One region of the Rhizobium sp. ZK1 genome, then DNA from elsewhere that is predicted to be linked to it. Evidence: riboswitches for the same ligand, from Rfam matches in the RefSeq annotation. Region 1 holds a riboswitch; the other holds the start of a gene.
What was found. A riboswitch is a leader RNA that binds a small molecule or an ion and turns the genes downstream of it on or off. The one in region 1 is predicted to bind S-adenosylmethionine.

Region 1 (14,765 bases):
GCGCAATGCGTTCCAAGCCGAAGCCGACGCAGGCGGTGTGGGCGACACTGCCGTCTTCGAGGTTCAGGCCCCACTTCAGGCCGAACGAATCCTGGTGGTAGTTGAAGCTCATGCAGGCGGTTGGGTTCGCCGCCGAGGTGATCGGGATCAGCAGCTCGAACTTCAGGTTCTGGTCGCGCTGGTTGTTGACCATCATCTTGCCGGCGCGGCCGAAGAACGGGTCGTTGGCAACGTCGATGGTCACGTCGAGACCGACCTGCTTCATCATTTCGACGCCGCGGTCCATCCAGCTCTGGCGGAAATCAGTCACATGCTGCTCGGTGCCCATGCAGACATATTCGCGCATGCGGAACAGCTGCTGGCGAGCCGGGTCCTTCGAGGGCTCATGGCGGAAGCAATAGGACTGCAGATCGAAAAGGCCGCCCTTGGCAGGCAGATTGCCGCGCTTGGCGACCGTCGGATAGAGCGGATAGCAGGCGGCGGGCGTCAGCACGATATCAGTTGCTTTCTGGTCCTTGGTCCAGTCTTCGCCGACTTCCATGCATTGCAGCAGGCTCATGTGATCGAGCTCGCTGCCGCAGAAGCTGTGCACCGTGCCGGCAAGCTGCGGGAAGCTCTTCATATAGCCGCTTTTTTCGAAGAGCGCGCGGTTCATGCCGGGCGGAAAACGCATCGCCTCGGCGCCGTCGGCACCGCCGAACGTGTCGATCAACCGTTCGAAGGCGGCAATGACGTCTTCAAACTGGCCGCTGCGGCCATAAAGGCCGTCAACGCCGGTATCGATCAGCAGGCCGGACTCGAAGAGCCGGTCCAGAAACGATGTCTGCATATCCATGGCTTTACCCCAGTAGGCTAGTGTCCTGCTTGTGGACGAGGAGCATGCTCGACGTATTGCCGAGGATGCGGTCGTTCGAGATCATGAGCTGTGCGGAATGGGCATCGCGCAGATGACGCCCGAGGCTGAAGGGCGTACCGTTCTTGTAGCCCATGATGCCGCAGATGAGCATGGTATGATTGACGATTTCCAGGATCGTTTCCGAGGAAGCGATCTTGACGTTGTTCATCGCTACCGCAAAGCCCATCGATGAGAGCTTGTCGCCGTCAGCCTTGGCATCTTCATAGGCCTTGAGGCCGGCAACGACGTTCGACTTCACCATCTGCAGGAGGTTGGAGACCTCCGCGAGGCGAAGTGCGCCGGGCGGCGTCGCATCTGGAGACTTGCGGGCAGCGGCACGTACGAAGGCCTGCGCGCGGGAAACGGCATCGACGGCAATGCCGTACCAGACACCGCTCCAGAGCAGGTGCGAGGAAGCGAGCATCGACTGCGCAGCGATTTCAGCAAAAGGCTTCGGCAGGATCTGTACAGCCGGCGCCTCGCCCTTGAACAGGAAGCCGTCGGAGCAGGTGCCACGCATGCCGAGCGTATTCCAAACATGCGTCTTTTCGATCGTGTACTGATCTTTCAAGAAAGCTGTCAGCACCTGATCGGAAGAGGCGGCCTGCGGATGGCTACGCGAGGTGATGAGAATGGCATCGGCATGCGAGCCGTAGGAAATGACGGTCGCATCTTTTTCCAGCCGGCAGATATCGCCATCGATTTCGATGGCGCAGATGCTGTTGCGCAGATTGCCGCCGATTCCGCCCTCGGTGGTCGCGGAGGCGATCAGAAGCTGTTCAGCGACGATGCGGCGCATGAAGGCGCAATGCCATTCGCTGTCGGCGCCATGTTCGACGAGGCTGGAAAGCTTGATCTGGTGCATGGCAAAGACCATAGCGCTTGCCGCGCAGGCCTGGCCGAGCATCGAGCACAATTCGGCAATATCGGTGGTGGAAGCAGCCTCGCCACCAAGATGGCGGGGAATCTGGATACCGAGCAGTCGCTCGGCTTTCATCGCATTGACGGCTTCCTGCGGAAACCGGCCTTCGATATCGACGGCATCCGCGTGTCTTGCCGCAATTTCGGCGACGCGGGCAGCCCTTGCGACCAGGCTGTCTTCCGTGATCTTGACCGGGAAGTTCATCAGGCGACCTTTCGGCTATCCCGGATGAGATCGACCGTTTTGGCGATCGCCGAGATGCTCGCGAAGGACTTGCGGTTCAGGAGATTATCGGGGAATTCGATGTCGAATGCCTCTTCGATGCCGAGCATGAGCTGCACCGAGGCGAAGGACGTCAGACCTGCAGAGTAAAGATCCGCATCGTCGGCAACCTGATCAACCGGAACAGGAAGCTTGCCGAACTTGGCTACGAGGTCGCGTATTGTCTTGTTCATCCCATCCACTCCAGATTTTCATGATCCTGAGCCGGCATTCATCGCCTTTTCATGGGAGTGCTTTTAGTACGGAAAACAGAACATTCCGCTAATATAATTAGTTAAATATGACTGTCACTCATACTTTGCATTTTACAAATCATGCCCGCCTCAGGCCTAATACTTAACTTCTATCAATAACTTGATGTAGTCCAAGCAGAGCGACGGCAAATGACACCGGCTATGTGGAGTGCAGAAATGGCACGCCGGGTGCGCGTTTTTGCGTTAACCGGCGGGCGGATAGCAATGCTCGTCGCCGCGATAATCCGAAACCGAATAGCAACCCTCACCGGTCGTCTGCACGGCGCCTTCTCCGATCACAGCCTTGCCGTAACCGCCGGGAATATCGAGAATATAGGTGGGCTGGCAGAGGCCGGAGATACGGCCGCGAAGCGAGGCGACGATCTTCTGCCCCTCCTCTATCGACAGCCGGAAATGACTGGTGCCGGGCGCAAGATCCGGATGGTGGAGATAATAGGGCTTCACGCGCGTCTCGACGAAGGCCCGCATCAGCTCCGCCAGGATATCGGGATTATCGTTGACGCCCCTCAAGAGCACGGACTGGCTGACCATGACGATGCCAGCATCGACGAGACGAGCGCAGGCAGAGCGTGCTTCCGCCGTCAGCTCACGCGGATGGTTGGCGTGAAGCGCGACATAGGTGGTCTTGCCGCTCGCTTTCAGCGCCGCGATCAGCGCCGCATCGATCTTCTGCGGTTCGACGACAGGTACGCGCGTATGGAAGCGCACGATTTTCACATGCTCGATCTCAGCAAGCTCGCTCAGAATCTCACCAAGCCGCCGCGGTGAAAGCACCAGCGGATCCCCACCGGTCAGGATGACCTCCCAGATTTCGCCATGCCCGCGGATATAGTCGAAGGCGGCCGCCAGCGCCGCCGGATCGAGCGTGCCAAGCCCCTGCGGCCCGACCATCTCGCGCCGGAAACAGAAGCGGCAATAGACGGGGCAAACATGTACCGCCTTCAGCAACACGCGGTCCGGATAGCGATGCACGATGCCTTCGACCGGACTGTGCGCCTGATCGCCGATGGGATCGGCCCGCTCTTCGGGCGTGGTGACGAGTTCGGCGGCATCAGGCACGAATTGCCGGGCAATCGGATCGACCGGATCGCCATGATCGATCAGCCTCGCCATGGCGGGCGTCAGCGCGATGGCGTAACGCATGGCGACCTCATCGAGCGCCGGCCGTTCGGCTGCCTCAAGCAGTCCAGCGCCGACGAGATCGTCGACGCTCTTGATCGGACGCATGACGTTCATCGGCCATACTCCGCCACCGGTGCCCAGAGGACCTGATCGATCCGCGACGCACCCGTCGCCAGCATGACCAGCCGGTCGAAGCCGAGCGCGATGCCGCTTGCTTCCGGCATGATGGCAAGCGCCGCCAGAAAATCCTCGTCGATCGGATAGGTCTCGCCATAGACCCGCATCTTCTCCGCCATTTCGATCTCGAAACGGCGCCTCTGCTCGGCAACATTGGTCAGTTCGCCAAAACCATTGGCAAGCTCGACACCGCAGGCATAGAGCTCGAACCGCTCTGCCACGCGCGGATCGCGTGCCGACGGCCGCGCAAGAGCGGCTTCAGAAACAGGATATTCATCGAGAATGGTGACGTGGCCGAAACCGAGATGCGGCTCAATCTTTTCCACCAGCACGCGGCTGAAAAGATCAGCCCAGTGATCGTCGTCGGCAACGCGCAAGCCGACCCGCTGCATTTCGGTGGCGAGATGCTCGCGATCCGTCGAGCCGTCGGCGGAAACAGACGCCAGAAGATCGATACCGGCATGGCGGCTGAACGCTTCTGCGACGCTCACCCGCTCCGGTCCTGCGAAAGGATCGCACTCGGTGCCGCGATAGGTGAGCTTTGCCGCCTTGACCGTTTCGGCGGCAAGCGCCAGCAGACGCACGCAGTCCATCATCAGGCTCTCATAGCTTTCGCCCACCCGATACCATTCCAGCATGGTGAATTCCGGATGATGCAGCGGCCCGCGCTCGCGATTGCGATAGACATGGGCAAAACAGGCGATGCGCTGCTCCCCGGCGGCAAGCAGCTTCTTGCAGGCAAATTCCGGCGACGTGTGCAGATAGAAGGGCGCCGCTTGACCGTCCGTCGTCAGCGCCTGTGTGGCAAAGGCATGCAGATGCGCCTCGTTGCCCGGTGACACCTGCAGCGTGGCGGTATCGACCTCTATGAAGTCCTCACGGGCGAAATAACCGCGCAGGGCTGCCTGAACCGCATTGCGCCTGACAAGAAACGGGCGGCGATCGGCATGCACTGATGGTGTCCACCAGGGAGACGCTTTGGCGCTCGTGGGGTTCATTCAACGTTTTCCTCGCCGGATTCGGCCGGGATGGGGTGGCTATTTCCGCGATTTTAGGTTAGTGCGCCCCCGAAGAAAAACATTTTGCGTCTTCGGGGCCACTCCGACAGTCCTCTACGACGCCGAAAGCCGACTTACAAGGAAGTCTTATGGTCAAGGTCATCGCCTCCTCGGTCCGCAAGGGCAACGTTCTCGATGTCGACGGCAAGCTCTACGTCGTTCTCACGGCTCAGAATTTCCATCCGGGCAAGGGCACGCCGGTCACTCAGGTCGACATGCGCCGCATCGTCGACGGCGTGAAGGTTTCCGAGCGCTGGCGCACCACCGAACAGGTCGAGCGCGCTTTTGTGGAAGACGTCAACTTCCAGTACCTGTACGAAGATGGCGAAGGCTTCCACTTCATGAACCCGGCGACGTACGACCAGGTCGTCGTCAGCGCGGAAACCATGGGTGACCAGAAGGCCTACCTGCAAGAAGGCATGACCTGCATCCTGTCGATCCACGAAGGTATCCCGCTGGCACTGGAGCTGCCGCGCCACGTCACGCTTGAGATCGTCGAGACCGAACCGGTCGTCAAGGGTCAGACGGCATCTTCTTCCTACAAGCCGGCCATGCTCTCCAACGGCATCCGCACCTCGGTTCCGCCGCATATCGATGCCGGTACCCGCGTCGTCATCGCGACGGAAGACAATTCCTACGTCGAGCGCGCCAAGGACTGATCGCGCCCCGGTTTCCAGACATTCGAACGGCCTGAAGCACCCACTTCGGGCCGTTTTCGTTTGGCACGTTGATTTTGAGACGACGCGGTTGGATGGAGAAGGCCAGCAAAATCGGACCTCTCTTCCCCTAAAGATGCGGATTGCGCGGCCGGTACTTTTTCACCAGTTTCTGGTTGATCTCGGCAGCACCCGGCATGTTGGCACTGAGATAGACCGGTGCATCCCCGGATTTGGAAAGCTCGGAAGCGACCTCTGCGAAAATAGCGTTGATGACAGTCACGCCGACCGCCGTCGAAACCGGCCCGACCCGAAGGCCCGTGCCGTCGAGATCGAGAACGGCGTCACCCGGCGGCAGCCCGTTGTCAAGCACGACATCGGCGACATCGGCAAGCCGTCGCCGGCCATTGGCGATTGCCGCCGAATAGGCGATCGAGGTGATGGCGATCACCTTGACGCCGATCTCGCGCGCATAATCGGCTGCTTCGATCGGCGCGGCATTCACGCCGGAATTGGAAGCGATGATGATGACGTCACCCGGCTGCATGCCGTAGCGTTCCAGCATCGGTCGCACCAGGCCCTGCGTCCGCTCATAGACGGAGCTGATGACCGCGCCCTCATGCAGCATGGCCGAGCCGACGAGAACTGGCACCGTGAAGGCAAGCCCGCCGGCGCGGTAATGCACCTCTTCCGCCAACATATGCGAATGGCCGGTGCCGAAGACATAGACGCGCTTGTCGTCACGGGCGGCCTCGATGATCGCGGCCGCTGCCTGCGCCATCGGCTCGGCAAGCGCCTGCTTCAGTTCTTGCAGCCGGCCGATCAGATCGGAGAAATAGGCATCGGTGATGTCAGTCATCGGCCATTCTCCTTACGCTGCTTCGCCGCTGAGCCAGGTCGCCTTCACTTCGATCGTATCGGTGAAATGCACGAGATCGGCGAGTGCGCCCGGCGAAAGGTGGCCTCGATCGGCAAGCCGCAGGAAGCGCGCCGGATAGAGCGTCGCCATCCTGAGTGCCTCGGCAAGCGTCAGGTCCAGATAGGTGACGCCGTAGCGGATCGTTGAAGCCATATCGACATCCGAGCCTGCCAGCGTGCCGTCCGAAAGCACGAGTTTGGAACAGAAGCCGCCCCTTTCGCGCCGCACGGTGCGGCCATTCAGCGTGAAGGTGTCCATCTGCGAGCCGACGAGCGACATGGCGTCAGTCACGAAGAACAGCTTGCCCTCGCCGCGCTTGGCGCGCAGCGCCGTGCGCAGCGCCTTCGGATCGACGTGGTGGCCATCGGCGATGATGCCGCACCAGACAGCCGGATGGTCGATCGCCGCGCCGACGAGCCCCGGCGCGCGGTGCGCCAGTTGGCTCATGGCATTGAAGAGATGCGTGACACCCCGCGCGCCAGCGTCGAAACGGGCTTCCGCCGCCTCGCTGGTGCTATCGGAATGGCCGATACTGACGATGACGCCAGCTTCGCTGAGTTCGCGCACCTGCGCAACCGTCACCTGCTCCGCCGCTATCGTGACGAGCAGCGTGCCGATTGCCTCGCGCGCAGCGATGAAGGCCTTGATGTCCTTGTCCTCGACGGGGCGCATCAATTCGGCGAGATGCGCGCCTTTGCGCGCCGGCGCCAGATGCGGGCCTTCCAGGTGCAGGCCGGCAACACCGCGATTGGTTTTCACCGCGACTTTCGCCGCTTCGATCGCAGCGGCCGTTGCTTCGGCCGTATCAGTGATCAGCGTCGGCAAAAGCGCCGTCGTGCCATAGGGGCGATGCCCATCGGCGATCATGTACATGGAGTCAGACGACGGCTCATCGTTCAGCATGCGGCCGCCACCGCCGTTGACCTGCGCATCGATGAAGCCGGCAGACAGCACGCCGCCATCAAGCGTCACGACTTCGCCTTCGGGCAGATCATTGCGGCCGACGATCGCCTCGACGCGTCCGTCCTTGACGATCAGCGCCCGCTCATCGTGGAAGCGTTCGCCGTCGAAGATACGGGCACCGGTGAAGATCTTGCGGGTCATCAGACAGTCTCCGTCACCTTGAGCAGGTTTGCCGGCTTGTCCGGATCGAAACCCTTGCGGCGGGTGACGGACTCGATCAGGCGATAATAGACGAGCAGCGAAACCAGGGGATCGATGAGGCCGTTGCCGGTCGTCGGAACCTGCAGATTGACGCCGGCGAGCGGTTTTGTCGAGAAGGGCACGGTGGTGGCGCCGAGCGTCTGCAGCCGCTCCAGTGCCTTCACATTGTTGTCGAAGGCGGCATCTTCCGGCACGAAACCGACAATCGGGAAGCCCGGCTGCACGAGGCGCATCGGCCCATGCATCAATTCGGCGAGCGAGAACGCCTCGGCGTGAAGGCCGGCCGTCTCCTTGGCCTTGAGCGCCGCTTCGAGAGCGATCGCGAAGGCAGTACCGCGGCCGCCTGTATAAAGCGATGCGGCGTCGAACAGAACACTCTCGGCAGCAGCCGTATCGATGCCCGATGTCGCAGACAAAGCGGCCGGCAGCTTCTCGATCGCGGCTTGCAGATCGGCCTTGCCGCCGATCGCAGCGGTGACGCCGGCAAGGGCGGCAACGGCTGCAATGAAGGACTTGGTCGCGGCAACGCTCTTTTCCGCACCGGCATTGAGGCCGAGAACGATATCGGCCTGCTTGGCGAGCGGGCTGTCGGTGACGTTGACGACGGCGATCGTCGTCGCTCCACCCTTCTTGGCCGCTTCCTGCAGCGCCACGATATCGGGGCTGGCGCCAGACTGGGAAACGGTGAAATGGATGCCACCCTTCAGATGCAGGAGCGCATTATAGACGGAAGCGATGGACGGACCGATCGAAGCGACTGGCACACCGCAGGTGATTTCGAAGAGATATTTGAAGAAGGTCGCGGCATGGTCGGAAGAGCCGCGCGCCGCTGTCGTCACGACACTTGGGCGGGTGGACGAGAATAGCCGGGCGATTTCGGCGAAGACCGGCTTTTCCTTTTCGAGCAGGGTAGCAACCACTTCGGGCGACTGGCCCGCCTCCTGCAGCATCAGCGACTGGTTCTCACTCATAGGTCATCTCCAATTCTCAGTTCGGCGACGAAATCATAGGCATCGCCACGATAATGCGAGCGGGTGTATTCGACGACGCGCTGGTCTTCCAGGCGTGAAACGCGTTCGATCAGAAGGGCCGGCGCGCCGGCCTTGACATCGAGAATAGCCGCCGATGACGGATCAAGCGTGACGGCCGTCAATCGCTGTATGGCGCGTACCGGCTTGTGGCCACTCTGGGCGAGCGCATCGTAGAGCGAGCCTTCACCGCCGGCGTCCTCGCCAAGAAACTTGACGGGTACGACGGCGCGCTCGATTGCGAGCGGCAGCCCGTCGGCCAGACGAAGGCGGTCGAGCCGCAGCACCGGTTCGTCGACGCCGAGGCCGAGCAGAAAGGATTCTTCCGGGGATGGATTGTTGACGGTGCGCGACAGGATCTTCGCCGCTGGCGAGCGCCCGCGCGAACGCATGTCCGCAGAGAAGGAGGAAAGCCGCCAGAGCGACTGTTCCATGCGCTCTACCTTGCTGGAAACGAAAGTGCCGCTGCCGTGACGCGATTCCAGCGCACCCGATGTCATGAGATCGCGATAGGCCGTCCGCACTGTGACACGGCCGAGCTTCAGCGCTTCCGCCAGATCGCGCTCGCCGGGCAATGCCGTGCCGGGTTTCAAGAGGCCTTCCTGGATAAGGCCGGTCAACGCCTGCGCCAGCCGCTTGTAAAGCGGGCCTGTCGCCGCCTCGTCGCGCAGCGCGCGGCCCCTCAGTTCTGCGATCAGACTGGTTCTATCCATGGGCACACAATAGAACCTATTTAGAACCAATCGGCAAGCGGATTCGTTCCGTCACAGAAAAACCCTCGCAGGGCGCCGCGAGGGTTCATTGATCCAGATGAGACGACGAACTCAGTTCTTCGCGAAGATGTAATCCGTTTCCTGACGCAGCACTTCGCCTGGGCGCAGCACCGCATTGGGGAAGCCCTGGTGATTGATCGCGTCAGGCCAGATCTGTGTTTCCAGGCAGAAGCCGGCGAAGGGACCATATTTACGGCCGCCGAGACCCGGCACGGGCACGTTGAGCTTGAAACCGGCATAGAACTGCACGCCCGGCTCTGTCGTGCGCACTTCCAGCGAAACACCGGAATGCAGGCTGCGGGCAAGCACGACGGAGCGCTTGGCCGTGCGCTCGCTCGATAAGCAGAAATTATGGTCGTAGAGGGCCTGCTCCTGCCTGACGAAGCGCTTCATTGGCGCCATCTCGAGGAAATCGAACTCGCTCCCCGCAACAGGGCGGATCTCGCCGGTCGGTATCTGCTTCTCATTGGTCGGCAGATAGTGGTCGGCGGCGATCATGATGTCATGCGCCAAGGCATCTTCGCGGCCATCGAGATTGAAATAGGAATGCTGGCAGACGTTGGCGATCGTCGGCTGGTCCGTCGTCGTCTCGTAATTGACAGAAAGCTCGCCATTGCCGTGCACGCGATAGGTCGCCTGGATCGTGCAGTTGCCGGGATAACCGGCACGGCCATCGCGGTCGACGATCTTCAGCACCACGCGGTCGGCCTCATGTTCAACGATCGTCCAGACGAGCGTACCAATATTGTTGCTGCCGCCATGAAGATGCGTGACACCCTTCTCGTTGAGTTCGAGTTGGTAAGCCTTGCCGTCGAGCGTGAACTTGCCATCGCCGACGCGGTTGGCGCAGCGGCCCGGCGTTGCCCCGAAGAAGGGCGAATGGGCGAGGTAGCTGCTGAAATCCTCGAAGCCGAGCACCAGCGGCGCATCATGGCCCTCCAGCCGCGCGTCCTGGATAACCGCGCCCCAGCTCAACACCTTGACCGTCAGTCCGCCACCGCGGATGACGACGCGATGGACGGTCTCCCCCTCCTTGGTCTGTCCGAAAACTTCCCGTTCCAATTTGTCCAGCATGATCGACGCTCACTCCATCCCTACGATTCAGGAACCGGAACCTGCCCCCATTCGCTGCAAATCGCAACCGGGCGGACCCGGAAAACAAAACGCCGTCTCAGAAGTGCGACGGCGCCATTTCTAAACCCACCCTGTAACGCTCAGATGTCCGAGCTAATCTCTTCGATATCGTAGGGCGTCGTCTGGTAGATCTCATTGATCCAGTTGCCGAAAAGCAGATGCGCATGGCTGCGCCAGCGGTTCTGCGGCGCAAGTGCCGGATCGTTATGCGGGAAGTAATTGTGCGGCATCTTGATCGGCACGCCGGCATTCACGTCGCGGAAGTATTCGTCCGAGAGAGACGTGGAATCATATTCGACGTGATTGAAGATATAGAGCCGCCGACCCTTCGGCTCGTGGACGAGACAGACGCCCATCTCGCTCGATTCCATCAGGATCTCGAGGCCGTCGACCTTCTCGATGTCGGCCCGGCGCACCTCGGTCCAGCGCGACACCGGAACCTCGAAATTGTCGGAGAAACCGGTGAGATAGACGGAGGAGGGCTTGAGGTTGCTGTGGCGGTAGACGCCGAAGGCCTTTTCCTTCAGCTCATACTTCGGCACGCCGTGGAAATGGTAGATCCCTGCCATCGCGCCCCAGCAGACATTCATGGTCGAATGGACGTTTGTCTGGGTCCAGTCGAAAATCTGCTGCATTTCCTTCCAATAGGTAACATCCTCGTAGGGCAGCGTCTCGATCGGCGCGCCCGTGATGATGAAGCCGTCGAACTTGCGGTGCTTCACTTCCTCCCAGGTCTGGTAGAAGGCAAGCAGATGTTCTTCAGAGGTATTCTTGGCCTTGTGATTGCCGACGCGGATCAGCGAGAATTCCACCTGAAGCGGCGAAGCGCCCACAAGGCGCGCCATCTGCACCTCGGTCTTGATCTTGTTCGGCATGAGGTTCAGCAGCCCGATCTGCAGCGGGCGGATATCCTGACGGATGGCCACCGTTTCGGTCATCACCCGCACGCCCTCATTCACGAGGGTTTCGAAGGCGGGCAGCGTATCGGGGATCTTGATGGGCATTGCGGTCAACTCGATCAAAATAAAAAACCGGCGGCGAAAGAATCGCTACCGGCCCGCACGCGGCCCTTTAGCGACTTATTTAACGTGGCTGCAAGCCGGCCGGCCAAATCACCACAGGGCATTCTAGATAGCGCCAGTCCGGCTTCGAATCAACTGTCAATGCAGATAGCTGCAAAAGCCATCACGCTTTCTTTATGGGTGGCGGAATCTGTTGATGGACCAGTGACGCCCCCATGTTATTAATATAAGGATGGCGGATTTGGAAACTTGTAATGGCAAATAACATCGAAAGGGGGAGGGGCATCCAGAGTCAGGACCGGGTAGGGTATGATCTCAGCCTGACATATCGGCTTGGAGTGATGTTCTCCGCATTCTGGAATTCGCAGGTCCGCGGCAAGGTGGTGGGGCTTGCGGTCCTGCTTGTCGTCATCATCCTGGCGACAGCCTACGGACAGGTGATCCTCAACGAATGGAACGCCCCCTTCTACGATTCACTCGAACGCCGTGATCTTGGAGAGTTCTTCCACCAGCTCGAAATCTTCGCGATGATCGCCGGCGCGCTACTGCTGCTCAACGTGCTGCAGGCCTGGCTGAACCAGATGACTGCGCTCTATATGCGCGAAGGGCTTTCGCGCGATCTCGTCGATCAATGGCTGAAGCGCAAGCGCGCCCTCAAACTCTCCACCATCGGCATTCTCGGCGTCAATCCGGACCAGCGGCTGCATGAGGACTCCCGTAACCTGGCCGAAAGCACCACCGGTCTCGTGCTCGGCCTCCTGCAGTCGACCATCCTGCTCGTCAGCTTCATCGGCGTGTTGTGGGAGCTTTCGAGCGGCTTCATCTTCCATATCAGCGGCTACAGTTTTTCCATTCCCGGCTACATGGTCTGGGCGGCAATCTTCTATGCTGCATCGGCCTCAGTACTGAGCCAGGTCGTCGGCCGCAAGCTTGTCAAGCTCAATGCAGACCGCTTCTCCAAGGAAGCCGAATTGCGCTTCGCGCTGATGCACGCCAACGAGAACATGCCGGCGATTACAGTGGCGCACGGCGAGGAAAACGAGCGCAAGCGCATCAATATCGACATCAGCAACGTTCTCGCGGTTATCAAGCGTCTCGCCATGGCCAATACCAACCTCACCTGGGTTTCGGCAGGTTATGGCTGGCTGGTCATCGTCATTCCGATCATCGTTGCAGCACCTGCCTATTTCTCCGGTGGCCTCACCTTCGGCCAGCTGATGATGTCGGTCGGGGCCTTCAACCAGGTCAACACGGCACTGCGCTGGTATGTCGCCAACTTCGGCCCGATCGCCGAATGGCGCGCCACGCTGATGCGCGTCACCGATTTCCGCCAGGCACTGCAGGAGATGGACGACGACTTCGATCTGAAGGATGCCATCGTATATGAGGAAACCGCAGCGGATACGCTGACGCTGAAGGATGTCGTCATCGTCGCCAAGCTTGGCGAGGACATCGAGGATTGCGGCGGTTTCCGGATACGCGAAACGGATGTTACGATCAAGGCCGGCGAGAAGGTCATGATCAACGGCGATCACAGTGTGAATCGCCGCCTGCTCTTCCAAGCCATGGCCGGCCTCTGGCCGTGCGGCAAAGGTACGATTGGTCTGCCGCCGATTGCCGACATCCTGTTCATCCCGCAGGTCGCCTACGTCCCCGGCGGAACGCTGCGTGAGGCAATCTCCTTCCCCGAAAAACCCGAGGCCTATGACACCGCGACCATCGAAGCCGCGCTTGAGGCTGCCGGTCTGCATGCGCTGGTTGCCCGACTCGACAGCCGTGCGCGCTGGGACAAGCTTCTCGACGCCGACGAGCAAAAGGCAATCGGCTTTGCCCGCCTGCTTCTCGTCAAGCCTCGTTGGGTCGTTTTCGACGAAGTGCTCGAGGGCATGGAACCGGAATGGCAGCATACGATGACGAAGCTGCTCGCCACTATGCCGGACACCGGCATGATCTATATCGGCCGCTCGGAGACCTATCTGGAAGCGCTGCAGCCGCGCACATTGCATCTGCTGGCGCTGCCCTCGAAATCCGAGGAAGAACCGGTAGTTTCGGTTCTCGGGTCGAGCGCCGCGGCGGCTCGCGCCCCGGCGCTTTAAGGCAATTCCCGTAAAATTGTGTAGCGGTTTTGCGTCCGGAACTGTGTGTCTTACATTGGCGGCATCACGCCGTGGACGCCAACGGTGACCTGCGCGGCCGAGATGCTGCCGTCGGCGGCCTTTTCCGCCATGACGATTACGCCTGCACCCGGCTTCAGGTCGTCCTTCGTCGCCGGCGCAAAGGTGACGATCGGCGTGCCATCGGCAATCGAGATGATCTTTTCCTTGCCTTGATAGGTGAGCGTGATCATGTGGCCGTCGACGGCCTTGACCGCATTGCTGACGGTCGCATTCGTCATCGAGCTGTTCGGCTGCACGTCCCACGGACGGTTGCCTTCGCCGGTACCCTTCATCGCTGCCGGGAAAATCAGCACCTCGATGGCACCATCGGGACCTGAGCCTTTCGGCAGGGAGGCGACGCCGACGAAATCGCCGACCTTGATGTCGTCAACCGACGCATTCCTGATGCCGGCGACCTTCCAGCCCGATTTGAGTGCCACCGTCGTCTCATTGCCCTGGCGGGTCTTGACGGTCAGTGTATCGCCGCTCAGGCTCTCGATCGTGCCACGCACGCGCATGTGCTGCGTTTCCTGCGCGCTCGCCGCCTGCGAAAGGCCGAGCACGACACAACTGCTGGCAGCAAGCGCCATGAATAGTCCGGTATAGGATTTGCGAGACATGTGACTCTTCCTTCTTGCCTCTGATCGGCACGGTCCCGGCTGCCGGGGCGGCACTCTATACCGCATGACGCAACACTGACGAATCAAGGAAAAGTGAGAGAAAATGGACTCCGGCAACTCGATCCCGGATACCGGAAGTCCACACCAGATCTTTGGAAATACCGGCTCAGCCGGCAGCAGACATATCCATATACATGATTTCCCAGACATGACCGTCGGGATCCTGGAAGCTGCATCCGTACATCGGACCCATGTCGAGGATCGGCTTCCAGGGCTTGCCGCCGGATGCCAGTGCCTTCTTCAGGTAGTCATCTACCTCGGCGCGGCTGCCGGCCGAAAGGCAGGTCAGTACTTCCTTGCCCTTGGACGTATCGGCGATATCGCCTTCGATGAACTGTTGGAAGTGACCATGGGTCAGCAGCATCACGTAGATATTTTCCTCGACGATCATGCAGGCAGCGTCGTCGGTGGTAAAATTCGGATTGTAGGAAAAGCCGAGTGCCGAGAAGAACTCCTTCGACTTGACGAGGTCCTTAACCGGCAGGTTCACGAAAATCATGCGCATGAAAATCTCCCTTATGAC
Region 2 (14,765 bases), 700 kb from region 1:
AGCGCTTCCATATCATCACCTTCGAAGGCGCCTTCCACGGCCGGACGCTGGCGACCATCGCCGCCGGTGGCCAGGAGAAATATCTCGAAGGTTTCGGTCCGAAAACCCCTGGATTCGATCAGGTACCCTTCGGCGATATCGAGGCTGTCCGCGCCGCGATCACCGAAAAGACGGCCGCCATCCTCATCGAGCCCGTGCAGGGCGAGGGCGGTGTCCGCCCCGCGACGTCAGAATTCATGAAGGCGCTCCGCCAGCTCTGCGACGAGCATGGCCTGCTGCTGATCCTCGATGAGGTCCAGACAGGTGTCGGCCGCACCGGCAAGCTTTTCGCCCATGAGTGGTCGGGTATCACGCCTGATATCATGGCCATCGCCAAGGGTATCGGCGGCGGTTTCCCGCTCGGTGCCTGCCTTGCAACGGCAGAGGCCGCGTCCGGCATGAAAGCCGGCACGCATGGCTCAACCTATGGCGGCAACCCGCTTGCCATGGCTGTCGGCAGCGCGGTGCTGGATATCATCCTGGCCGACGGCTTCCTGCAGCATGTGCGTGATGTCGCCCTCGTTTTCCGCCAAGGCCTTGCCTCGCTCAAGGATCGTTATCCTGACGTAATCGAGGATGTCAGGGGCGAAGGTCTGCTGCTCGGCATCAAGGCCGCTATTCCCTCGGCTGAGCTGTTACAGGCGATCCGCGCAGCACATCTTCTGGCAATCCCGGCGGGCGACAACGTCATCCGTCTGCTTCCGCCGCTGGTCGTAACCGCAGAGGAGGCGCGCGAAGGGATTTCCCGTATCGAGCATGCCGCCGAAAGCATCCGCGCCGCCAAGGTCAAGAAGACCGCTTGATAGGATATTGCCCCGCCCGCCGGCGGGCGTAGCAGGTAAAGAACATGGCTTCCCCGAAACATTTCCTCGATCTCTCCGCAGTCACCGCATCCGACCTCAGAACCATCATGGAGGATGCCAAGCTGCGAAAGCAGGCATTCAAGGCCGGCACCGCCGACAAGCCGCTCGCCGGCAAGATGCTGGCCATGATCTTCGAGAAGCCGTCGACCCGAACCCGCGTCTCCTTCGATGTCGGCATGCGCCAGCTCGGCGGCGAAACGCTGTTTCTGTCGGGCACCGAAATGCAGCTCGGCCGCGCCGAGACGATCGGTGACACCGCCAAGGTTCTGTCGCGCTATGTCGATGCGATCATGATCCGCACGACCGAGCACAGCCGTATGCTGGAGCTCGCCGAGCATGCCACCGTGCCTGTCATCAACGCGCTGACGGACGATACCCATCCCTGCCAGATCATGGCCGATGTCATGACTTTCGAAGAGCATCGCGGCCCGATCAAGGGCAAGACGATCGCCTGGACGGGCGACGGCAACAACGTGCTGCATTCCCTGGTGGAAGGAGCCGCCCGTTTCGGCTACCGCATGAACATGGCCGTACCCCTTGGTTCCGAGCCGAAGGATCACTATCTGAACTGGGCCCGCAATGAGGGCGCCGAAATCATGCTCTACCATGATGCTGACCGTGCGGTCGCCGGCGTCGATTGCGTGGTGACCGATACCTGGGTCTCCATGAATCAGGAACATCGGGCTCGCGGTCACAATGTCTTCCAGCCTTATCAGGTCAATGCGCATTTGATGGCGCAGGCCGGCAAAGATGCGTTGTTCATGCATTGCCTTCCCGCCCATCGCGGTGAGGAGGTGACGGATGAGGTGATCGATGGCCCGCAATCCGTGGTCTTCGATGAGGCGGAAAACCGTCTTCATGCGCAGAAGTCGATTCTTGCTTGGTGCCTGGGCGCGATCTGAACCATAATCGGATGTCGCGAGTCCAAAACTCGCGGCTGCGCAAGCAGCCGGTGCGCTAGCCGGCTGCTCTGACAAAACAGGAGTGAAAGCCATGGCAGAAGCTGCCGCCGCCCTCGGCGAGTTCGATTTCGCCGGCGATGATCATGTCGTCCCTTTCCAGGTCGAAGGGCTGGATGTGCGCGGTCGCGCCGTCCAGCTCGGCCCGATGCTGGATTCAATCCTCGAACGTCATCATTATCCTGCACCCGTCGCCCGCCTTCTGGCGGAAGTGGTGGTGCTCACGGTGCTGCTCGGCACATCGCTGAAGTTCGACGGCAAATTCACCGTTCAGACCAAGAGCGACGGTCCCGTCGATCTGCTGGTCGCCGATTTCTCGACGCCGGAAAACGTCCGGGCCTATGCCCGATTCGATCAGGCCTCGCTCGACAAGGCGATTGCGGCAGGCGAAACCGAGCCTGAACAGCTTCTTGGCAAGGGTGTGCTCGCCTTTACCATCGACCAGGGCAAGTTCAGCCAGCCCTATCAGGGCATCGTCGCGCTTGACGGTACCTCACTGGAAGATATCGCCGGTGTCTATTTCCGTCAGTCGGAGCAGATCCCGACGCGTGTGCGCCTTGCCGCTGCCGAGCTCTTCGATCGTGACGATCATGGCAAGCCGCGTCACCGCTGGCGGGCAGGGGGCCTCGTTGCCCAGTTTCTGCCGGAAGCGCCGGAGCGTATGCGCCAGGCCGATCTTCACGGCGGCGATGGCGACACGGGCGAACGCGCCCATATCGAGGACGATGCCTGGGCGGAAGCCCGCTCGCTCGTCGAAACCGTGGATGCCGATGAGCTGACCGATCCGCTGGTCGGCACGGAACGCCTGCTGTTCCGCCTCTTCCACGAACGCGGCGTGCGCGTCTACGATCCGCGCGCGGTCTTCGATCGTTGCAGCTGTTCGCGGGAAAAGATCGGCAACGTGCTGAAGGGTTTCAGCGCCGAGGAAGTAGAGGAAAGCCAGGAAAACGGCGAGATCGCCGTAACCTGCGAATTCTGCTCCACGACCTATCGCTTTCCGGTAAACGAGGTTGCACCGGCGGAGTGATCAGTTCAGCACCCTGAGCAGGCCGGGTGAATCCAAGGAGAAGGCGGGGATGTCGACATCGAACAACTCGCCTTCGTCCGTCTCCATCTGGTAGTGGCCGAACATCAGGCCGGATGGCGTATCCAGCGGACAGCCCGATGAATATTCGTAAGTATCGCCTGGCTGCAGCCGCGGCTGTTCGCCAACGACGCCGGGGCCGCTGACCTCGTCGATCTGCCCGTTCTGGTCGGTAATATTCCAGTAGCGGTTGACGAGGCGCACGGCTATGTCGGAGTTGTTGGCGATGACGACGCGGTAACCCCAGACATAACGATCATCGTCCGGATCGGATTGCTCCTCCAGATAAAAGGGTTCGACAACCACTTCGATGTCTCGTGTGAGGGCGCGATACATGCCTTACACCTTAGTCAAGATATGTTACCCGTATCTTATAAGAGGCCCCATCCGTCAAGAAATGGGACAGTGATCGCGGCCTCGCCACCCCGGTTGGGCGGTCTTTCGTTCATTAAGCCTAACTCTCGGTGTTAATTTCAAGGCAAATGCTGCTGTCGCGGCATGATCCCTGGCATTCTACTCTTTGAAACTCATGCATCGGCCCGAAAATCGATCCCGATTTTCGGGCCGATGCATGAAAAGATCAGGCCGAAACCTTGGACAGCGCGCGGGCGAAATCCTCAAGGAGATCGTCCGTGTCTTCGATGCCGGCCGAGAGGCGCACCGTGCCCGGCGAAATGCCGAGTTCGGCGCGGGCCTCATCCGTCAGGTTCTTGTGCGTCGTCGTGGCCGGATGAGTGATCAGGCTCTTGGAGTCGCCGAGATTGTTGGAGATCTTCACGATCTCAAGCGCGTTCTGCAGCGCAAAGGCCGCTTCCTTGCCGCCCTTCAGCTCGAAGCAGACGAGCGTCGAACCGCCCGACATCTGCTTGGCGATGATGTCGGCCTGCGGATGGTCCTTGCGGCCGGGGTAGATGACTTTGGCGACCTTGCCCTGATCGGCCAGGAAATCGGCGATATCAGCCGCGTTCTGCGTCTGCTGCTTGACGCGCAGCGGCAGCGTCTCGATGCCCTTCAGCAGTGTCCAGGCATTGAAGGGCGACATGGCCGGGCCGGTGTGGCGGAAATAGTCATGCAGGTTCTCGTCGATCCATTCCTTGTCGGAGAGAACCACGCCGCCGAGGCAGCGGCCCTGACCGTCAATATGCTTGGTCGCGGAATAGACGACGATATGCGCGCCGAGCTCCAGCGGCTTCTGGAAGAGCGGCGTCGCAAAGACGTTGTCGACCACGACCTTCGCGCCGATCTGGTTGGCGAGCTTGGCCACACCGGCTATATCGACCACTTCCAGTGTCGGGTTGGTCGGGCTTTCCAGGAAGAACACCTTGGTCTTCGGCGTAATCGCCTTTTCCCAGTTCTCCAGATAGCGGCCGTCGACCAGCGTGCAGTCGATGCCGTATTTCGGCGCCAGCGTCTCGACCACCCAGCGGCAGGAGCCGAAGAGCGCACGCGCTGCAACGATATGATCGCCGGCCTTCAGCTGGCAGAGAATGGCGGCGGTGACGGCAGCCATGCCGGAAGCCGTGGCGCGGGCATCTTCAGCGCCTTCGAGAGCGCACATGCGCTTTTCGAACATGTCGTTGGTGGGGCTGCCGTATCGGGCATAGATAAATCCATCCGTCTCGCCCTTGAAGCGCGCCTCTGCTGCCTCGGACGTATCGTAGACGAAGCCCTGCGTGAGATAGATTGCCTCTGACGTCTCGCCATATTGCGAGCGCAGCGTTCCGCTGTGGACGAGTTGGGTTGCCGGGCGCCAAGTCTTGCTCATGCCATCACCACTTTCAAACAACAAAAAAACCGGCCGCAAAAGCAGACCGGTTTCATACCCGGTCTTTTTAGCCACTTGTTTAACGTGGCTGCAAGCCGACCGGCCAAATCACCACGGGATAAATTTGCAATACTGCCGTTCTGCGCTTGCGTCAATTCCCCGACTTTGGTTTTGTCGGCGGCAGATTATGGATGGAGCATGATGGCTCGCGAAACTGGAATTCTGGCCGACCGCGCGATAGCAGCGCTGTTTGAAACGGGGCGTCTTCAAAGCGAACGCGAGCTGGATCGCGACCAGATCCAGCCCGCAAGCCTGGATCTGCGGCTGGGCGCCAAGGCTTTCCGGGTGCGCGCCAGCTTCATGCCCGGCCCTTCTCACCTTGTCGCTGATAAACTTGACCGGCTGAGCCTCCATGTCATCGACCTCTCCGAAGGCGCGGTGCTGGAAACCGGCTGCGTCTACATCGTACCGCTGATGGAGCGCCTCGATCTGCCGGCCGACATGTCGGCTTCGGCCAATCCCAAAAGCTCGACCGGCCGGCTCGATATCTTCACCCGCGTCATCACCGATTACGCGCAGGAGTTCGACAAGATCCCATCAGGTTATTCCGGCCCGCTCTATCTCGAAATCAGCCCGCGCACCTTCCCGATCGTCGTGCGTCGCGGCTCGCGCCTGTCGCAGATCCGCTTCCGCGTCGGCCATTCGGTTCTCGGCGAGCCGGAGCTTTTGAAGTTGCACGCAACGGAAACGCTCGTCGCCGCCAAGCAGCCGAACGTCTCCGGCGGCGGTATTGCGCTGTCGATCGATCTGACAGGCGACGAGGAAGGCCTGATCGGTTATCGCGGCAAACACCACACGGCCGTCGTCGATGTCGACAAGAAGGCCCAGCACGATATCTTCGACTTCTGGGAGCCGCTCTATAGCCGCGGCCGCAATGAGCTGATCCTCGATCCGGACGAATTCTACATTCTCGTCTCACGCGAGGCCGTGCACGTTCCCCCGCATTATGCGGCGGAAATGACGCCCTTCGATCCGCTCGTCGGCGAATTTCGTGTCCATTATGCCGGCTTCTTCGATCCCGGCTTCGGCCATGCGCCCGCCGGCGGGCGCGGCAGCCGGGCCGTGCTGGAAGTACGCAGCCACGAAGTGCCTTTCATCCTCGAAGACGGCCAGATCGTCGGCCGCCTGATCTACGAACACATGCAGGAACAACCATCGAGCCTTTATGGTTCAGGCCTTGGCTCCAACTACCAGGCGCAGGGTCTGAAACTGTCGAAGCATTTCCGCATCTGATATGCGGCGATCCGCGACTTGACAGCGACGGCCATCTGTTGGAAGTCTCAAGTGGTTGGCGGGTGTAGCTCAATGGTAGAGCAGCAGCTTCCCAAGCTGAATACGAGGGTTCGATTCCCTTCACCCGCTCCAGCTACCTTTCTCAGGAATCGAACTGATTTTTGCCCCTATAAGACCTTTTTCAAGACGCTGAAACATCTCTTCTGCAACATCTGGCGCAAACACCATAAGTCCGTTCGCGAACAGGAAGTCGTGAAATACCGGAAAGATTTTTTTACCCATCGCGATTTCTTCGTCTTCGGAAAGAGCTGATGCTCCGGCGCTTCTGGTAAGGTCTATGTATTTCTTCATAATATAGATAAGTTCTTTATCTTCAGAGAAATGTGATATGATATCCTCCAGTTTCTCTGATGATATTTCCACCTCTGTTAAGCCGTTTTCGGTAACGACGCGTTTTTTAAATCTTGGGATAAACGAACCATTATTTGACTGATGCATGTTCACGATCTCGAACTTATTAGAAAATATCTGTTGCTTGCAACGAGTATGCGCCACCCATGAACTTGGCGCCAGCGGCCTTCAGCAGCCGATCTGGAGCATTTAGGCTAATCGTCGATATATCCGGAGCGTATTGCCGCTCCCACGTTGTCATATCGCCGCTGACCGTGACCGTCTCGACCCGTCAGGTATCGGTCTGGCCGTCGCCATCCGCATCCGTCACGATGGTGGTGTTCCGGTGAACCGCTCCAGCTTCCCCTCTCAATCTCTTCCGAAAATGTTGATCGGCCGGTACTGGCGATGAGCAATCGCCAGCGAACGGTCCGGACGGATGATATAGGTCTCCTCGACCTGCCGGCCGTACTGGTCGATGAAATTGTGCGGGAAGGTCGATCCAATTGGCGACTTTGTCAGTTTCGTACGCGGCTGGCCGTTATAGGTGATGCTGCCCGGAATGGGCTCGATGCCGGGGCCGGTATATTCGACGGTGGTGCAGCCGGCGAGCGCCAGCGCGCCGATGAGGCTAAATGCGATCAGTTTCATATCCGGAGCCTTTCTGTCCGCGGCACGGTGTCATTGTACCGCAAATCGCGGAAAGCTCACGACACAAACGGCACGCATGTCTTCAACCCTTCGCGAAGAGCTTTGGTAAGGTCACCGCCGGTCTGACTTCGCTCCTCTGACGTCGCTCGGCCGGCCTTATTGCCGCTTTCGGCTCGATCTGCGGCGGCTGGCTGTTTTATTGCACGGCGCCCGGTAACGTGCTCATCGAGGTCGGCTGGTGGCCGCAAGCCTGAAAAGGCCTGAAACGAAAATGGGCGGCCGGAGCCGCCCATTCTCATTCGATCAGGTTGTCAGCTCAGAATTCCGTCCAGTCGGCTTCCTGGCTGGCGGCCGGGGCAGCACCGCTGTTCGCACCGAAAGCGCTGGCGAGCTTCTGGCCAAGGGCGCGTGCCGGCGAAGCCTTCGGGCGTGCGGTGCTTTCGGCAACGCGGACCGGGGTTCTGGCGGCCGGCCGTGCGGCAGCGCGTGGCGCGGTCGATGCCGTCGAGATCGGTGCGCTTGCAGTGAAGCCGCCGGTGCCCGTCAGGCGGAACTGGCCGAGCAGGTTGTTGAGTGCCGTCGCTTCCGTTGCAAGGCTGTGGCTTGCCGCGGTGGATTCCTCGACCATCGCGGCGTTCTGCTGCGTGCTCTGATCCATGCTGTTGACCGCGGTATTGATCTCCTGCAGGCCGATCGACTGCTCGCGCGAGGCTTCGGCGATCGCGTGGACGTGCTGGTTGATTTCCTGCACCTCGTGGACGATCGCATCAAGCGCCTTGCCCGTTTCGCCGACCAGCGAGACGCCGGTCTGCACATGCGTGCCTGATGTGGTAATCAGCGCCTTGATTTCCTTGGCGGCGTTTGCAGAGCGCTGGGCGAGTTCCCGGACTTCCTGTGCGACGACCGCAAAGCCCTTGCCGGCTTCACCGGCGCGCGCAGCTTCGACACCGGCGTTCAGCGCCAAGAGGTTCGTCTGGAAGGCGATATCGTCGATGACGCCGATGATATTGCTGATCTCGGTAGAGGACTGTTCGATCTGATGCATGGCAGCGACAGCCTTGCGGACGACGTCGCCGGATTTCTCGGCGCCAAGGCGGGTCCGGGCGACGAGTTGGCTTGCCTCTTCGGCCCGCTTTGCTGCGTCCTTTACCGTCGTCGTGATCTCCTCGAGGGCTGCTGCCGTTTCCTCGACGGAAGCGGCCTGCTGCTCGGTGCGCTTCGAAAGCTCGTCGGCGGACGACCGGATCTCGTTAGCGCCGGCGCTGATGGCGCGGGCATTGGAGCCGACCGTGTTCATGGTCTCGTTGAGCTTTTCGACCGAGTTGTTGAAGTCCTGGCGCAGCGCGTCGAGATGCGCGACGAAAGGCGTTTCGATATGCGAGACGAGGTCGCCCGCCGAAAACCGGCGCAGCCCGTCGCCGAGTGCATTGACCGCGCGTTCCAGATCGGCTGCTTCCGCGGCCTTCTGTGCTTCGCGTTCGCGGCGCTCGCTGTCGCTGAGGCTGCGATCGGCTTCGGCGCGGGCTTCGAGCTGGATGCGTTCGATCGCATTGTCGCGGAAGACCGAGACGGCCTCCGCCATTTTGCCGATTTCGTCGCGACGGTCGAGGCCGACGATTTCGCTGTCCGTGTCACCCTCTACCAGGCCGGTCATGCGCTCGCGCAGCTTTGCCATGGGGGTGGTGATGCCAATCTGGGCGACGACGATGCTGAGACCGATGGCGCCGATGACGGCTAGGCCGATCAAGGCAAAGCAGAGGTTGATGCGGTCGTTGACGGAAGCCGAAAGCGCGTCGCCGCCATCGTTGAGCATCGCCATCATCGCATCGTTGTTAGCGATCATCTTCGGCGTCAGCGCGTTGAGCTTGGCATTGATCAGGGCGACGCTCGCAAGGGCGCCGGCGCTGTCCTTGGCCTTGCTCTGCTCGATGATCTTGTTCGCCAGAGTTTCGATTTCATCGATGCCTGCCTGGATTTCATCGACCGCCGCCTTGCGGCTGGGCACAAGCGCCAGCGCCTGCTTCATGCGGTCGCGTGCCTGCGGCAGCTTGCTGGGTGTAGCGAGTGCCGTTTGGAATGCCGGCGTATCGGGTTTCATGTCGGCAAGCAGGCTCACCTGCAGCACCGAGGCGACGACCGATGCGCTGGCGCGCGCGCTCTGCATCGAGGCCAGCGCCTCATGATCGATGAAGGCGCCGTAGGCCGCGTCCGCTCGGCGAAACTCGGAGATGACATAGATCAGTCCGGCTATCGTGATGAGCCCCAGGAGCGCCACGACCGATATGATTTTTGTGCGGATTTTCAGATGTTTCAGCATGGAGTTACCCGATTGGCCGGGCGTGTTGCGAGCCCGGTGCTTTTGAAATCATTTGTTGCAGAACGATTCTTCGGTATTGCGCTGGTGGGGATACCTTAAGAGGTGCGACATGCGCATCATGCAGTCGGCCGGTGAGGTCGATGTCGTCGCGTCGAATAAGATGGGATATTGCTTAATTCCGCGCTAACGGGCTCGGTGGTTGCCCATGAATTTGGACGGGCACGGTAGTTATTTGTGCTCAGGTGTTCGAAGATGCAATTTATGCGGAATTTTTGTGGCTGGTACGGCATCGTACTCGGTGAAAGACCTTGCTTTAAAGGCCGATACGTCGTTCTGACCCCGCCGAGGCGCGGTCTGTCGCCTCGCCGGGCCATATTCCCCGACGGATATGATTCTGTTACATCTCGGCTGAGCGGCAAGCCCCGCGCGTAATCGTCAGGCAGATCAGAATGGTGCAATGTAAACCGGCGTTTCCGGCCTCCAGGTGGATGTCCATCCTCTGCCTGTTTTCAGTTGTACTGCTTTCGGCTTTTTCTTCTTTTGCGCAGCAATCCGGCCCGTCCGTGCCGCTGCTCTTCGATTCCCGTGAACGCCTGGCCAAGCCCGATCTCACTTCGCTCGTGCGCCTGCGTTTCCTGACCTCGGTGGACTTTCCGCCCTTCAATTTTACGGACCAGAACAGCAAGCTCTCCGGCTTCAACGTCGATCTCGCCCGCGAGATCTGTTCCGAGCTGGAGATTGCAGACAAGTGTCAGATCCAGGCGCTGCCCTTCGCCGACCTGCAGAAGGCGCTCGCCGGCTCGCAGGGCGATGCCGTCATCGCAGGCCTTGCCGTCACGCCGGAGCTGCGCCGCGAGTTCCTCTTCTCCCGTCCCTATCTGATGCTGCCGGCCCGCTTCGTGCGCAATACGGCGGCCGCCGTGACCGGAACGACGGCTGCCGGCCTCGCCGGCCATTCCGTCGGCATCGTCAAGGGCACCGTCCACGAGGCGATGCTCGCGGCCTTTTTCCCGGCCATCAAGGCTCAGCCTTTTGACAACAAGGAAGCGCTGTTGACGGCCTTGAAGGAGCGGAAGGTCGATGCTGCCTTTGCCGATGCGCTGCAGCTTTCCTTCTGGGTGGCTTCGCCCGCTTCGGACAAATGCTGTGCCCTGTTCGACGGTCCCTATATGTCGGAGCATTTCCTGGGCGAAGGGATGACGATCATGCTGCGCCAGAACGACAGTGTGCTGACGGCAGCAATCGACCATGCGCTGGCAACGCTCTCGCGCAATGGTCGCCTGCAGGAGATTTATCTGCGTTATTTCCCCTACGGTCTGTACTAAAGCGCGTCGCGATCTCCAAGATTCGCTTGTCGCGCTTTAGGTTCTTGTTTTCGCATGTCGTTATCGCAAAACCGCTGCACACTTTTGCGCGACATGCTTTAACCCTTGCGGAAACGGGCGATCGCGCTGCGCTCGATGGCAGCACAGGTCAGCTTGTCGAGGCCGAGACGGTCGCGCAGCAGGCTGAGCAGCCGCAATTCTTCGGCCTTGACGGAAAGGTCGGCGGAGGCGACTTCGACCGCCAGTGCGTAGGCGGTGTCGTAGAGACGGGCAGGCAGCGTATCGCGAACGGTCTCCAGCACCACATCCAGCCCTTCCGGACCGGCCAGCAGCGAAGCGCAGTCACGGGCGATGGAAATCAGATTGTCGTCGTCGAAATCGCGGAACACCGGCAGGAAGCCGATGAGCTGGCCGATCCTCTCCATTTCCCGGTCGTTCATGGTGCTGTCGACGGCGGATGCCATCACCATCACATAGATCAGCGCGTCATGGGCGGAAAGCGGCTTGTTCATGTCTGATTCCCTCTTGAATGAACGGAGATTAGGAATTGACAGTCGTCATTACAAGGGATCTGCGGGTTCAGGCCGGGGCGTCGCCGCCGGCCTGCGGCGCGGATCCTCGCCGTGAATGCCTTCCTTCGTTTGCTTTGCTTTTTCGCCGGCGGCGGCAAGCGGGGAGCCCGGCTGCGCTTCCGCCCAGCCATTTTCCACCAGCCATGTGCCGATATCCTGCTGCCCCAGCCGGCAGGCGGCGCTTGCCATGTCTTCCCATGCATCGGAAGGCAGGTCGCAATCGATCGCGCGATTGCGCAGGAAAAGCCGCAACGCCGTCTTTGCCATCATGCCGCACGGCCATTGTTTGCCTTCGGAGCCGCAACTCTTGTCTGCGGGCGTCGCAATGATGCCGGCAATCTGTAGCCGGCGTTTGCCGAAGGAAAGGAGGCCGGCGTTTTCCACCGTCGGCCGCAACAGCTCAACACTGTCTTTTCCATCAGCTGTGGCCGGCGGTGTCCCGGCGGGCGCCGGTTCGCTCTGCGCCGTTTCCTTCGCTGTCGCATTTTCGGAAGGAGGCGGGGAGGGGCCTGCCGCAGGCTCTGTTGCCCGGGCAATCAACGCCGCATCCTTGTCTGTGAGCGATGCGGGTGGCTTTGTCCCATCAGTATCCGCATCGGGCAACTCGGCGGTCACGCTTCCGGCATCTGCTCCAGGTGCCGCTCCGTCGCCGCTGTTGAGCCGCGCTTGCCCGGCCAGCAGCAGGCCGGTCACGATCGCCATCCCCGCGATACCTGTGATGAAGGCTGCAGGGCGCATGGATTATTTTCCTATTGGCTGGCCCAGATGATACGAGCAATCCATTCGACGTCGGAAAGCTCGATCGTCCGGTTGGGATGTTCGGGATTGAGAGACAACAGCTCGATGGAGCGCGGGCTCTGGCGCAACAGCACCTTGGCCATGACTTCGCCCTCGCGTGTCTTGACGACGACACGGTCGTTGCGGCGCACCTGCGCGCCGGGCTCCACGATCAGAACATCGCCGTCGCGATAGAGCGGCATCATGCTCTCGCCCTGCACTTCCAGCGCATAGACGCCCGCCTTCTGCGAGGGGCCAGCCGGAAATTCCACCACATCCCAGCCCTGGCCTGCCGGAAAGCCACCATCGTCGAAAAAGCCGCCGGCGCCCGCCTGCGCAAAGCCGAGCAGGGGAATGGAGCTTCCCTGCGACGCAAAAATACCGTCCGGTAAGCTGGCGGCGGCAGCGGCACCCGCCGGCCGCATGAAGCCCATGAACTGCTCCATGCTCGCCCCCGTCGCCTCCAGCACCTTGGCGATGGATTCCGTCGAAGGCCAGCGCAGGCGCCCATCCGCCGAAAGTCGCTTGGATTTATTGAAGGAGGTCGGATCGAGTCCCGCCCGCCGCGCAAGACCCGACGGCGTCAGGTCATGCCGTTCGGCAAGCCCGTCGATCGCCCCCCAGATCTGGTCATGTGACAGCATATGCGTCCGGTTCCGCGGTCCATTGGCCGCTTTCTATCGCCGGCAGATTAACCGAGGCATCTCCCCGAGTAAAGCGCAAATGAGGAATAAAATCCTGTCTGGTGGGTGCCTGAACTCAGGCGACCATCGCCATGTTGATCTTGCCAAGCTGGATCACCGCCTGCGTGCGGCTGTCGACGTTGAGCTTCAGGAGGATCGCCGAGACATGCGCCTTGATCGTCGCTTCGGAAACCCCGAGCTCATAGGCGATCTGCTTGTTCAGCAGGCCTTCACCGAGCATGGTCAGCACCCGGCTCTGCTGCGGTGTCAGCGTGTGAAGGCGGTGGATGAGGTCGGCGACATCGGGGTCCTGCTCCTGTCCGTCGCGATAGCTCTCCGGCGTGGCGATATCGCCTGCCAGCACCGTCTGGATGCCGCGGCGGATATCCTCGATACCTGAGGATTTCGAAATGAAGCCGGAAGCGCCGAGCTCCAGCGCCCGGCGGATTGTCGTGGTGTCATCGGTCGCTGAGATGATGACGATCGGCAGGCTGACGAATTCGGAGCGCAGCGCCATCAGGCCGGAAAAACCGCTGACTCCAGGCATGGCGAGATCGAGCAGCATCAGGTCCGCATCCGGATGCGCCGTCGCTGCCCTCCTTGCCGCGGCAAAATCCCCGGCCTCGACGATTGTCTGCCGGCCTTCCATGCCGAGCACCGCCTGCCGCAGCGCGTCGCGGAACAGCGGATGGTCGTCAGCGATGATGATGGTCTGTTCCTGCATCGAAAACTCCCTCCCAAGAGCTCGATCTCCTCAGTCCTGTCCGGCTCCCCCGCACGAACATGACCCTCTACTTATATGAATATAACCAGATCAACTCCGCTGCGGAAGGGGATTGGCCTCGTCTTCCGCCTGGAATTCCCGAACTATACCCATGAAACTGCGCATCATCCGCTCCATGATGCCGATCGAGCGGTCGACTTCCGCATCCGTCGGCAGGGCGGGTCGGGCGGTTGTACTCTTCTCCAGCGCGCTCACCCGGTCGGCAAGCCGGTCGAGTTCGTCCTCGTAGGCAGCGCGTTCATCGGCGGCCATGCGGCAGACCAACGCCCCGTCCTTCTCGGTGCAGAGCGACATGGCTCCCGTTTGCCGGTCCAAGCGCACGAAATGGTCGCCGCTGCGCTCGAGCTGGAAGCGCGTCGCATCGGGCTCCGCTGCCATCGCCGCAAGCGGCAGAAGACCGGCGGCAAGCGTGATTGCAAATGCCTTCATCGTCTCATCCTCCGCAAAGCATCGTGCCTGTCCGTTTTTGCGCCCTGAGGCGTGGACATCGCCGGCTCTTTGGGGCAAAGCCCTCATCAGGAAGGCCAGCCCCCTTCTCAACAAGACCACTAACGGGATCATCATGACCGCGACACCGACCCTTTACAAGATCGTGCCGGAGGCGCTCTGGCAGGAAGCCAGACAAACCGGCGTTTTTCATGGCGCGGGCATCGATCAGAAGGACGGCTTCATCCATTTCTCGACGGCAGATCAGGTTAAGCAGACCGCAGCCCTGCATTTTGCCGGTCAGACCGGCCTTGTCCTCGTTGCTATCGATGGCCGCAATTTCGGCGACAAACTGCTCTTCGAACCCTCGCGCGGCGGCGCGCTCTTCCCGCATCTTTATGCCGATCTGCCGCTTTCGGCGGTGCTTTGGGAGGCGGCCTTGCCGCTCGATGACGCAGGCGCCCACATCTTTCCGGAGCTCGCACCGTGATCGATCCTTTCAAGCGCATCGCCCGCCGCGGCCTCTTTCTCTTTGATCCCGAAACCGCGCATGGCATGTCGATCGCGGCGCTGAAATCCGGCGTCGTGCCTGCCTGCCGCTTCGCGCCGGACCCGCGCCTGCGCCAGACCGTTGCCAACATCGACTTTCCCAACCCGCTCGGCATGGCTGCGGGCTATGACAAGAATGCCGAAGTGCCGGAAGCCCTGCTGAAGCTTGGCTTCGGTTTCACCGAGATCGGCACCGTCACGCCGAAGCCGCAATCCGGCAATCCACGCCCGCGTATCTTCCGCCTTGTGGAAGATGAAGGCGTCATCAACCGCCTCGGCTTCAACAAT

Region 2: it holds a riboswitch for S-adenosylmethionine, as region 1 does, so the genes downstream of both, ACK9YZ_RS00805 (O-succinylhomoserine sulfhydrylase) here and metA (homoserine O-acetyltransferase MetA) in region 1, are expected to answer to the same signal.

The regions. Positions count from the first base shown of each region.
Region 1 covers NZ_CP180586.1:3,954,340-3,969,104, forward strand. Annotated here, with positions in the region: gene ACK9YZ_RS19990 (amino acid--[acyl-carrier-protein] ligase) at 1-835, opposite strand, end outside; gene ACK9YZ_RS19995 (acyl-CoA dehydrogenase family protein) at 840-2,021, opposite strand; gene ACK9YZ_RS20000 (acyl carrier protein) at 2,021-2,272, opposite strand; gene ACK9YZ_RS20005 (lysine-2,3-aminomutase-like protein) at 2,537-3,589, opposite strand; gene epmA (EF-P lysine aminoacylase EpmA) at 3,586-4,650, opposite strand; gene efp (elongation factor P) at 4,800-5,369, shown strand; gene ACK9YZ_RS20020 (SIS domain-containing protein) at 5,497-6,225, opposite strand; gene nagA (N-acetylglucosamine-6-phosphate deacetylase) at 6,238-7,389, opposite strand; gene ACK9YZ_RS20030 (SIS domain-containing protein) at 7,389-8,420, opposite strand; gene ACK9YZ_RS20035 (GntR family transcriptional regulator) at 8,417-9,190, opposite strand; gene ACK9YZ_RS20040 (aldose epimerase family protein) at 9,302-10,324, opposite strand; gene metA (homoserine O-acetyltransferase MetA) at 10,465-11,388, opposite strand; SAM riboswitch at 11,436-11,513, opposite strand; gene ACK9YZ_RS20050 (ABC transporter ATP-binding protein/permease) at 11,661-13,502, shown strand; gene ACK9YZ_RS20055 (hypothetical protein) at 13,553-14,182, opposite strand; gene ACK9YZ_RS20060 (VOC family protein) at 14,349-14,747, opposite strand.
Region 2 covers NZ_CP180586.1:156,283-171,047, forward strand. Annotated here, with positions in the region: gene ACK9YZ_RS00785 (aspartate aminotransferase family protein) at 1-842, shown strand, start outside; gene argF (ornithine carbamoyltransferase) at 887-1,804, shown strand; gene ACK9YZ_RS00795 (Hsp33 family molecular chaperone) at 1,896-2,888, shown strand; gene apaG (Co2+/Mg2+ efflux protein ApaG) at 2,889-3,281, opposite strand; gene ACK9YZ_RS00805 (O-succinylhomoserine sulfhydrylase) at 3,526-4,710, opposite strand; SAM riboswitch at 4,757-4,835, opposite strand; gene ACK9YZ_RS00810 (2'-deoxycytidine 5'-triphosphate deaminase) at 4,909-6,003, shown strand; tRNA gene ACK9YZ_RS00815 (tRNA-Gly) at 6,062-6,135, shown strand; gene ACK9YZ_RS00820 (hypothetical protein) at 6,124-6,501, opposite strand; gene ACK9YZ_RS00825 (hypothetical protein) at 6,763-7,044, opposite strand; partial or broken gene ACK9YZ_RS00830 (VOC family protein) at 7,185-7,298, shown strand; gene ACK9YZ_RS00835 (methyl-accepting chemotaxis protein) at 7,361-9,361, opposite strand; gene ACK9YZ_RS00840 (transporter substrate-binding domain-containing protein) at 9,811-10,686, shown strand; gene ACK9YZ_RS00845 (tellurite resistance TerB family protein) at 10,785-11,198, opposite strand; gene ACK9YZ_RS00850 (thermonuclease family protein) at 11,247-11,996, opposite strand; gene ACK9YZ_RS00855 (S24 family peptidase) at 12,008-12,679, opposite strand; gene ACK9YZ_RS00860 (response regulator) at 12,795-13,442, opposite strand; gene ACK9YZ_RS00865 (hypothetical protein) at 13,533-13,931, opposite strand; gene ACK9YZ_RS00870 (DUF952 domain-containing protein) at 14,065-14,418, shown strand; gene ACK9YZ_RS00875 (quinone-dependent dihydroorotate dehydrogenase) at 14,415-14,765, shown strand, end outside.